3 regions of the Ottowia oryzae genome follow, and region 1 is predicted to be linked to each of the others. Evidence: predicted binding sites of a transcription regulator. Region 1 holds the regulator's gene; each other region holds the start of a gene.
What was found. The regulator FNR, encoded in region 1, switches genes on or off when oxygen is low (the NO sensors DNR and NnrR bind a similar motif). The targets are predictions, from matches to a motif close to TTGATNNNNATCAA.
Positions count from the first base shown of each region.

Region 2: the regulator FNR is predicted to act here: its motif matches at 1,326-1,339, upstream of C6570_RS08995 (universal stress protein).
Region 3: the regulator FNR is predicted to act here: its motif matches at 1,791-1,804, upstream of azu (azurin).

Region 1 covers NZ_CP027666.1:2,067,939-2,071,210, reverse strand. Annotated here, with positions in the region: gene hemN (oxygen-independent coproporphyrinogen III oxidase) at 1-656, opposite strand, end outside; gene fnr (fumarate/nitrate reduction transcriptional regulator Fnr) at 871-1,590, shown strand; gene C6570_RS09630 (DUF1178 family protein) at 1,711-2,217, opposite strand; gene C6570_RS09625 (NUDIX domain-containing protein) at 2,219-2,812, opposite strand; gene C6570_RS09620 (DUF2818 family protein) at 2,814-3,119, opposite strand; gene nuoN (NADH-quinone oxidoreductase subunit NuoN) at 3,133-3,272, opposite strand, start outside.
Region 2 covers NZ_CP027666.1:1,933,740-1,937,011, forward strand. Annotated here, with positions in the region: gene C6570_RS08990 (LapA family protein) at 1-477, shown strand, start outside; gene C6570_RS08995 (universal stress protein) at 796-1,239, opposite strand; gene C6570_RS09000 (heavy metal translocating P-type ATPase) at 1,357-3,272, shown strand, end outside.
Region 3 covers NZ_CP027666.1:1,957,950-1,961,221, forward strand. Annotated here, with positions in the region: gene C6570_RS09115 (thioredoxin family protein) at 1-278, opposite strand, end outside; tRNA gene C6570_RS09120 (tRNA-Ala) at 465-540, opposite strand; gene C6570_RS09125 (alpha/beta hydrolase) at 802-1,683, shown strand; gene azu (azurin) at 1,913-2,359, shown strand; gene C6570_RS09135 (GMP reductase) at 2,524-3,272, opposite strand, start outside.

The DNA of each region.
Region 1 (3,272 bases):
CGCGGCAGGCCGTAGATCAGATCGACGTTGATGGATTCGAAGCCGATGCGGCGCGCCTCTTCCACCAGGGCAAACACCTGCTCGGCGGGCTGCACGCGGTGCACGGCCTTTTGCACCTGCGGGTCAAAGTCCTGCACGCCAAAGCTGAGGCGGTTGAATCCCAGCTGCGCCAGGGCCTGCAGGCGCTCTGCGTTCACCGTGCGCGGGTCTACCTCGATGGAGTATTCGCCCCCAGGCACCAGCGAGAAATGGCGGCGCAGCACGCCCATCAGTTCGGCCAACTCGGCGTCGCTGAAGAACGTGGGCGTGCCGCCGCCCAGGTGCAGCTGGCTGACGGCCTGGCCTTCGCCCAGGTGGCGCGCATGCAGCTCGATCTCGCGCGACAGATAGCGCAGGTATGGCGCGCTGCGCTCGTGATGGCGCGTGATGATCTTGTTGCAGGCGCAGTAGTAGCACAGCGACTGGCAGAACGGGATGTGCACGTAAAGCGAGAGCGGCCGGGCCAGCGCGGCGGGGCCGTCACGGCGCTGCTCCAGCGCCTGAACGTACTGCTCGGCGGTGAACGCCTCGACGAATCGATCGGCCGTGGGATACGACGTGTAGCGGGGCCCCGGCACGTCAAACCGGGTCAGCAGATCGGTGGTGATAGCGGACATTGAGGGCGAATGGACGGCCGAATCGGCGATTGAAAGGAAAAGGCGGTGTTACAACCGCTACTTTGACCGACGCACGCCCTCGCGGCCTTGACGCGGATCAACACCGGCCAAGAGCGGCGCGCACGGATTTACCCTTTGTCCTCGTCGGGAGGGCAGCATCGATTAAAATACGTTACATGTCTTTAGCGCCTCCACGCGCGCCGACACCGGCCGCATGACCCCTCAAGCCATCAAAGTCGCCTGCTCCAACTGCAATCTTCGCGAGTTGTGCATGCCGATGGGCCTGTCCGACGGCGATCTGGGCAAGCTGGATGAATTGGTAACTCTGCGCCGCCGCATCAAGCGCGGCTCTGCCCTGTTTTCGAACGGCGACAAGTTCAGCGCGCTCTATGCCATCCGCGTCGGCTTCTTCAAGACCTGCGTGACCACCGAGGGTGGGCGCGACCAGGTCACAGGCTTTCAGATGGCCGGCGAAATCATGGGCCTGGACGGCATCGTGGGCGACCGCCACACGTGCGATGCGGTGGCGCTGGAAGACGCCGAGGTGTGCGTCATGCCTTACGACCGCATCGAAGATCTGTCGCGTGACGTGCCGGCCCTGCAGACGCATGTCCACCGGATCATGAGCCGCGAAATCGTCCGCCACCATGGCGTGATGCTTTTGCTGGGCAGCATGCGCGCGGAAGAGCGCCTGGCCGCCTTCCTGCTCAACCTGGTGCAGCGCCTGCAGGCGCGCGGGTTCTCATCCAGTGAGCTGGTGCTGCGCATGACGCGCGAAGAAATCGGCAGCTACCTGGGCCTGAAGCTCGAGACGGTGAGCCGCACCTTCTCGAAGTTCGCCGAGGAAGGCATCGTCGAAGTGAAGCAGCGCCACGTGCGCATTCTGAGCAGCGATGCGCTGCGCGCTATCGTCAACACGCCTTCCTGGGCCTGATTGGCCCTGGTCGTCAGCGTGGCGACGGCGGCGTGGGTTGCGGCCTGAATCCCCCAACGCCCGATTTCAAGCTTTATCAGGCTCCAGCGCCCGCCCAATCAGCGCGGGCAGCTATCAAAATCATTGCAAAGTGTCTTTGAAGCCGTCTGGCACAGGCAGCGGCATGACGGCGATGCCTTCGTCCAAAAGCTCTTCCGTCTGCTGCGGCGTGGCATGCCCGCGGATACCGCGCGCCTCGCACTCACCGTAGTGCATTTTCCGCGCCTCTTCGGCGAAGCGCTGACCGACGTCCTCGGCGCTCGCCATCACGCGCCGCACCACGTGCAGCCACGCCGCCTGCAGCACCTGCGGAGGCAATGACGCCACGTTGTCGGCCGACCCTTCGCGCTGCACCGATGACCCAGTCGCCGCACCAGCCGATTCCGGTGTGCGCTCGCCGCTCTCGTGCCGCGTGCCCGCCGCACCCAGGTTGAGCCGCGGCGCGCTGGGAAGCTTGGTAACCGTGGGGTCGCCGCACATGGGGCAGGCCAAGAGCCCGCTGGAAAGCTGATGCTGGAAGTCGTCCTCGGACGAAAACCAGCCCTCGAACCCGTGGCCGTGCTGGCATTGAAGATTCAGGACCTTCATCTCACGCCGATGGCGGCCGTTGCCAGTCCAGCGCCCAAGCGCCGCTTTGCACGTTCTGTAGCCACAAGGCGCCAATAAGGGTCTTGGCGTCCGTCACCGTGCCGTCGCGGCACCAGCCCTGCAACTCGTCCAGCGTGGCCGCGAAGACATCCAGAAACTCGCCGGCATCAAGCTGCCGGGCACCCGCAGTCAAGCCGCGCGCAAACCAGATCTCGATGAACTCTGTGGAATAGGCAACCAAGGGATGCAGCACACCGGCGCGAGCCCATTGCGCCGCGGTGTAGCCCGTCTCTTCGCGCAGTTCGCGCTGTGCGCAAGCGAGGCCCGCTTCACCCGGGTCGAGCTTGCCTGCGGGAAACTCAATGATGGTCTGACCGACGGGGTAACGAAACTGCCTTTCCATCACCAGACGCAGGGGGCCCGCCCCGTCGTCGAGCAAGGGCACGATCATCACGGCGCCGGGGTGTACGACGTATTCGCGGGTGGTCACCGCGCCATCGGGCAATTCGACCTGGTCGCGGCAGACTTTGAGGAAATTGCCCTGCACCAGCGTTTGGCCGTCAAGACGGCGCTCCAGCAGCTTTCCGTCAGGCATTTCAACGCCCCTTGAGCAGCAGATAGCGGTAGACAAACCCCGGGAATGCGAAGGTCAGAAACAGCGCGCCGGTGACGGCGTAGAACTCCCAGCCCTGCACCTGGTTCTGCCCCAGAGCCCTTTCCATCGCCATGCCGATGGCACCGACAATGGCATACCAAAGGATGAGCTCCAGCGCGCGCCAGGCCAAGTTTTTGTGGCCGCCCGGCACCGGCAGCGCCAGCATCAGTCGCTGGCTGACGAAGGGCAAATTGGCTGCAATCAGCGCGAGCGCCAATAGAACGGCAATGGACAGACTTTGAGACACAACCGAGGCAGCGTCAGGTGCCCAGCATTTGGACGATGGCGCGGGCGCACAAAGTCATCAAGGCCCCGGGCAGGATGCCGAGCACCAACAGCATGGCGCCATTCACCGTCAACAGCGCGCGCATGTCCCAGGGTGCCTGGATTGGCGCCACCG
Region 2 (3,272 bases), 130 kb from region 1:
CTGTCGGTGGTGTTTGTCGCCATGGTTGCCTACACCCAGGGTACGGTGCTGGTGGAAACGCGCCGCCACGCCAAGGAACTGGCCGCCCAGCGCGAGCTGGCCGACAAGGCCGAGGCATCGCGCTTTACCGATCTGCGCGCGCATCTGGACAAGGAAATGACGCGCCTGACCGACTCGGTGGCAATGCAGACGCGCGAAATGCTGTCGCGTGTGGACCGCGCTGAAATGGGCCTGCGCGACCGCCCGGTGGACGCCGAAGTGTCCCGCCTGGTGCAAGCCGTGGAGAACCACAACCGCGACCTGCACGCGCGGGTGGACCGCCTGGAGATGGGCCTGCGCGACGGGCTGGCTGGCTACGTGCCCGCACCGGCTTCGGTGCGGCCCGCGGCATTGACGGGCCAGTCGTACCAGCCGGCACCGGCTGAGCGCAACCCAGACCCCACGCAAGACCCTATCGGCAGCGCGGTTCCGCGCTGAGCGATACCGCCAATTTCCTGGTCTTTGGCGCCTCTAGCCTAGGCGCAATCAGCGCGGCCAGCTATGCAATAGATAGCTGGCCGTTCGCGTTTTGGGGCTGTGCCTGTCAGTGAATCTGCGGCTTTCGCGCGTTTCGGCTTACCTACGGCGGCGGAGCGCATGTCTCATCGCAGACCGGAGGAAAGGGCAAAGGGCGGCGCAGTGCAGCGCCAAGCCATCCAGAAACAGCTGGCTTAAAAAAGCAAGTCAAATCGCCCGCCAGCGCCCTACCTACAAGCGCTGGCAGCTATGTTTGTCATAGCGAAGGGCGGCGGGCCCTCAGCGCAGCACCAGCACCGGGATTTCGGAATGGGTCAGCACCTGCTGGGTTTCGCTGCCCAGCAGCAGGCGTTTGACGCCCTTGCGGCCGTGCGACGCCATTACGATCAAATCGGCCTTGTGCTTCTTGGCGGCGGCGATCAGCGCGTCGGACACCACGTCCGACTTGGCCAGGATCGCCTTCACTTTCACGCCCTGCGCCTCGCCCGCGGCCTTGACCGCATCGACCACGCTGCGGCCGTCGTCACTCCATTTCTGTTCTACCCGCGCCACGTCTTCGGCCGACAGCGGCACCGAGCCTTCGAAATAGCTTTGCGGGTAGCGCGGAATCACCTTCAGCGCGATCAACTCGGCGCCGGCCAGCGCGGCCAGTTCGATGGCGCTGTTGACGGCCTTGGTGGACAGCTTGGAGCCATCGGTGGCCACCAGAATGCGTTGGTACATGGTTTTTCTTCCTTGGTTGGGCCTGCTTTGGCACGCGACAGTGCCGCTCAGCCTGAAACCATACTCTCCTGACGATGGTGCTGTGCTTGACATAGGTCAAGCCCGGCGGCGGGCGGCATGGTTAGAGTCGCTTCTGTTATGCAGGGCGCCAGTGCGATTGTTCCTCCACTGACGCGGGTTGACGCTCCCGCGGGCGGCTTGGCGTCGCCCGCGCCACGGGCGCCGGACGATTTCACACTGCTGGACGAGCGCGACACGTGGCTCGAATTCAGCCGCCCTCTGGGCGACACCCAGGCCAGCGGCGGGGCCGCCACGGCGCAACCCGTCGGCCCTGGCCGCTGGGAATCGACGGTGGTGTTTGAAGGCATGCATTGCGCCGCCTGCGCCGGCACCATCGAGCAGGCACTGCGCGCCACCCCCGGCGTGCTGGAGGCCGATGTCAGCGCGGCCAGCCACCGCGGCCGCATCGTCTGGGACGAGCAGGGCACGCGCCCTTCCGCCTGGATGCGCGCGGTGCAGCGCACAGGCTACCGCCCGCTGCCCGCCCACGACGCCTTCGCCAGCGCGCGCCGCCAGGCCGAAACCCGCAAGATGCTCTGGCGCCTGGGCGTGGCCGGTGTCTGCATGATGCAGGTCATGATGTACGCCGCGCCGACGTACTTCGCCGCGCCGGGCGATATCGCCCCCGATCTGGTCAACCTCTTGCGCTGGGCGCAGTGGGTGCTTTCGCTGCCCGTGGTGCTTTTTTCTTGCCGGCCGTTCTTTGCCAATGCGTTGCGTGATTTGCGCCAGCGTTCGATCAGCATGGATTTGCCGGTGGCGCTGGGCATGGGCATCTCCTTCGTGGTCAGCTCGCTGGGCACGTTCGAACCGGGTGGATTGTTTGGGCGCGAGGTGTACTTTGACTCGCTCACCATGTTTGTCTTTTTCCTGCTGACCGGGCGCTGGCTGGAGTTGCGCATGCGCGACCGCACGGCCGGCGCACTCGAAGCATTGATGCACCGCCTGCCCGAGAGCGTTCAGCGGCTTTCTGCCAGCGGCGAATGGGAGCGCGTGGTGACGCGGCGCGTGCGCGTGGGCGACGTGCTGCTGGTCTTGCCGGGCGAGGCCTTTCCGGCCGACGGCGTGGTGTTGCGCGGCCATACCTCGGTGGACGAGGCGCTGCTGACCGGCGAATCCACCCCCGTGGCCCGCCGGGACGGCGATCAGGTGATTGCTGGCAGCCACAACCTGGCTGCCCCGGTGGAAGTGAAGGTTTTGCGCATCGGCGGCGACACGCGGTATGCGCAGATCGTGTCGTTGATGGAACAGGCTTCCGTCAGCAAACCGCAACTGGCGCAGCTGGCGGACCGCATGGCCAAGCCGTTTCTGGTGCTGGTGCTGGTGGCAGCGGCGGTGGCCTGTGCCTACTGGTGGCCCAGCGATCCGGGCCATGCGCTGATGATCGCCGTCGCGATTCTGGTGGTGACGTGCCCCTGCGCTTTGTCGTTGGCGACGCCTGCGGCCATGCTGGCCAGCGCTGGGGCGCTGGCGCGCAACGGCGTGCTGGTGCGCCGCCTGCAGGGGCTGGAAACGCTGGCCGAGGTGGATACCCTGGTCTTCGACAAGACCGGCACCCTCACGCGCGACGCATTTGTCTTGAAGCACATCCGCCTGCGCGAAGGGGCTGCGCAAACGGAGGTGATGGTGTTGGCGGCGCAACTGGCCAAAGGCAGCCTGCACCCGGTGTCGCGCGCGCTGGTGCGTGCCGCCGAAGCGCAGATTGACCTGGGCGGCGCGCCCATTGCCGTACCGGTGCGCGATGTCACCGAAGTCGCAGGCCAGGGCGTGCGCGCTTCGGCCGAGCTGGCGGGCGCGTGGCAGAGCGTGCGATTGGGCTCATCCGCCTTCTGCGACGTTGGTCAGGATGCCCGGGTGCGCGACGCAGCGGCAGCGGCCGAGGGGCCTGTAAGCCATTTGTCTGACAGCCAGGGCTGGCTGGCCACTTTCGTTTTTCACGAAGATCTGCGCGACGACGCGCTGGCCACCGTGCA
Region 3 (3,272 bases), 110 kb from region 1:
CGCACCAGCCGGTGCACCTCCTGGCCGTCTTTCATGAACACCAGCGTGGGCCACAGCTTCACGCCAAAGCTGCGCCCCAAACGCCGCCCAGGGCCGTCTTCCACCTTCACGTGCGGGACGTCTGCGCCCGCAGCGGCGAAGGCCGCTTCGATATGGGGCTGCGCGCCGCGGCACCAACCGCACCAGTTCGTGCCGAATTCCAGCACCTGAGGGCCTCGCGCGGCATCGACGTCGGCGCGTGTCAGTGTTTCGGGGGTGAAAGTGGGGGTGTACGGCATGGCGCTGAGGAGGATAGCGTGTACCGCACCAGGGTGTGCGCTGCGGCTATCGCGCCGCGCGCCAGCAGAGCTTGGTGGCGCAGGCAGGATGGGGAGGAGAGAGGCGAAAGCCCAGGGCGCCGGGCATTTGCAAGGCGGCGCAACGGCTGGCCGACTGCAGAAGAACGGCGTGTTCGCCGAGACCTGTGGTGGAGAGGAGGAGGATCGAACTCCCGACCTCCGCATTGCGAACGCGGCGCTCTCCCAGCTGAGCTACCCCCCCACAAGGTTGAGGTGAATTCTAGTCCAACTGGGCGCTGCACCGTGCCGGGCCTTGCCGATGGCAACGCCGGTTGAAGGCACGTTAGCGCCTGGTGCCGTCGGCGTTGCCGCTTCGAAGGAAAAGGGCTTCGCTCCGATACTCATAGCTGCTAGCGCAGGCTGCGCAGGCGCCAGGGCCTGTTTCGGCTTAAAAGGTTCGCACAGCCCGGGGCGACAGCAGGCTTGCCGAGGTGCGCTTGCGTTTTGAGACAATAGCGTGCTCATGGCCCGCATTACCGCACCCATTCGCCGCGAACTGCCAGACATTCAATGGCTGGAACGCATGTACAACAACCGCATGCGCGTGCCTGATCACGGGGATTACTTCGCCCGCTGGGCCGCGCAGTCGGCCATGGTTCGACGCAGCTTGCCGTGTCAGCTGGACGTGCCCTACTGCGATGGCCCGCGCCAGCGCCTGGATGCATTCGCCGCCCGCCAGGCTGGCGCGCCGCTCGTGGTTTTTGTGCACGGCGGCTACTGGAAGGCGCTGGACAAGTCCTTCCACAGCTTCGTGGCGGGCGAATTGCACGACGCGGGCGCGGCGGTGGTGGTACCCAACTACGCGCTGGCGCCGCAGGCCAGCGTGCCGCAGAGCACCATGGACGTGGCGCAGGCCGTGGCTTGGGCGTGGCGCCATGCGCGAGCGCTCAAGGCCGACCGGCGGCGCCTGGTGGTCGTCGGCCATTCGGCGGGTGGCACCATGGCCGCGATGATGATGGCCTGCGCGTGGCCGCTGGTTCAGGCGGGCATGCCCAGCGGCGCGGTGCGGCGGGGCATCGGCCTGTCGGGCCTGTACGACCTGGAGCCGTTGATGCGCACGCCCAGTCTGCAAGAAGCCTTGCGCCTGTCGCCCGCACAGGTGCAGCAGGCCAGCCCGGCGCGCGTGCCCTACAGCGGCAACGGGCGTTTTGTGGCAATGGTGGGCGCGGACGAAAGCGGCGAATACCTGCGCCAGAACAGGCTGATCCAGCAGGCCTGGGGGCGCGACCGCGTGCCGCAGGCGCAGGCCTTGCCGGGGCTGAACCACTTCAGCATCCTGGACGCGCTGGCAACGCGCGGCCACCGCCTCAATACGCTGGCGCGCCAGCTTTTGCGCACGGCTTGACGGTGGCGCCGGGTGCAGGCCTGGCGGCCTGCGGTGCTTAGGCCAAGAGCCAGGGCAGGGCGCGCCGTGCGTCGCTGCCGCATCACGCCACCCACGGTGAAGCGCTATTGACGCGCATCAATATCTTGATGGCGCAACCGCCGTACGATGCGGTCAAGTAGCGCCGGGCGGGTTGCGCGCGCTGCCTTTGCATCTCATCAGCCCGATGCTTTCAGGAGTTTTCATCATCATGTTCCGTTTTGCCGCTATGGCCGTTGCTTCTTTGGTTCTGGCCGCGCCGGCGTTCGCCGCCGACTGCTCGGTTCAGGTCGAAGCCAACGATGCAATGCAGTTCAACACCAAGAGCATCGACGTGCCCAAGTCGTGCAAGAGCTTCACGGTGACCCTCAAGCACGTGGGCAAACTGCCGAAGACCGCCATGGGCCACAACTGGGTGCTCGCCAAGACCGCTGACATGGAAGCCGTCGAGAAAGACGGCATTGCCGCAGGCGCTGCCAACAACTACGTCAAGAGCGGAGACCCCCGCGTGATCGCCGCCACGAAACTGGTCGGCGGTGGCGAAAGCGCCACGGCCAGCTTTGACGTGGCCAAGCTGAAAGCTGGCGACGCGTACAGCTTCTTCTGCTCCTTCCCTGGCCACGCTGCCCTGATGAAGGGTACGCTGCAAGTCAAGTAAGCGCCTCAAGCGCTGCAGAAAAAAGGGGCCTCGGGCCCCTTTTTTTGCTTCAATATAGATAGCGCCTGGCGCAGGTGCAGCCAGCGCTGGAGGCCGAAAACGCATTGAACGCGCTGCGCCGCTGATCCCGCAGGCGCGGCGCGCTGGCGGGTCGGCCCCGCCGCTTACATCAGCAGGTGTTCGCCCGCGTTGTCGCCGCCCAGGATCACGTAGTTCACCTTGCGGATGTCCAGCAGCTTGGTGCCGCCGGCGTAGCTGATCGAGCTTTGCACGTCCTGCTCCATCTCGACCAGCGTGTCGGACAGCTTGCCCTTGATCGGTTCCAGGATCTTCTTGCCTTCCACGTGGCGGTACTCGCCTTTGTTGAAGTCGCTGGCCGAGCCGAAGTATTCCTTGAAGCGCTCGCCATTCACGTCCACCGTGGTGCCGGGCGATTCCTCATGCCCCGCGAACAGCGAGCCGATCATCACCATGGTCGCGCCAAAGCGGATGGATTTGGCGATGTCGCCATGGCTGCGGATGCCGCCGTCGGCCACGATGGGCTTGGTCGCCACGCGCGAGCACCATTTCAGCGCCGACAGCTGCCAGCCGCCCGTGCCAAAGCCGGTTTTCAGCTTGGTGATGCACACCTTGCCCGGGCCCACGCCCACCTTGGTGGCGTCGGCGCCCCAGTTTTCCAGGTCGATCACGGCTTCGGGTGTGGCCACGTTGCCCGCGATGATGAAGGCGTTGGGCAGCTTCTTGCGGATGTGCCAGATCATGTCGCGCACCGTGTCGGAATGGCCGTGCGCGATGTCGATGGTGATGTATTCGGGCGTCAGGCCGGCGTCGGCCAGGGTATCGACCGTGGCGTAGTCGGGCGCCTTCACGCCCAGCGAGATCGACGCGAACAGCCCGCGCGCCTGCATGTCGC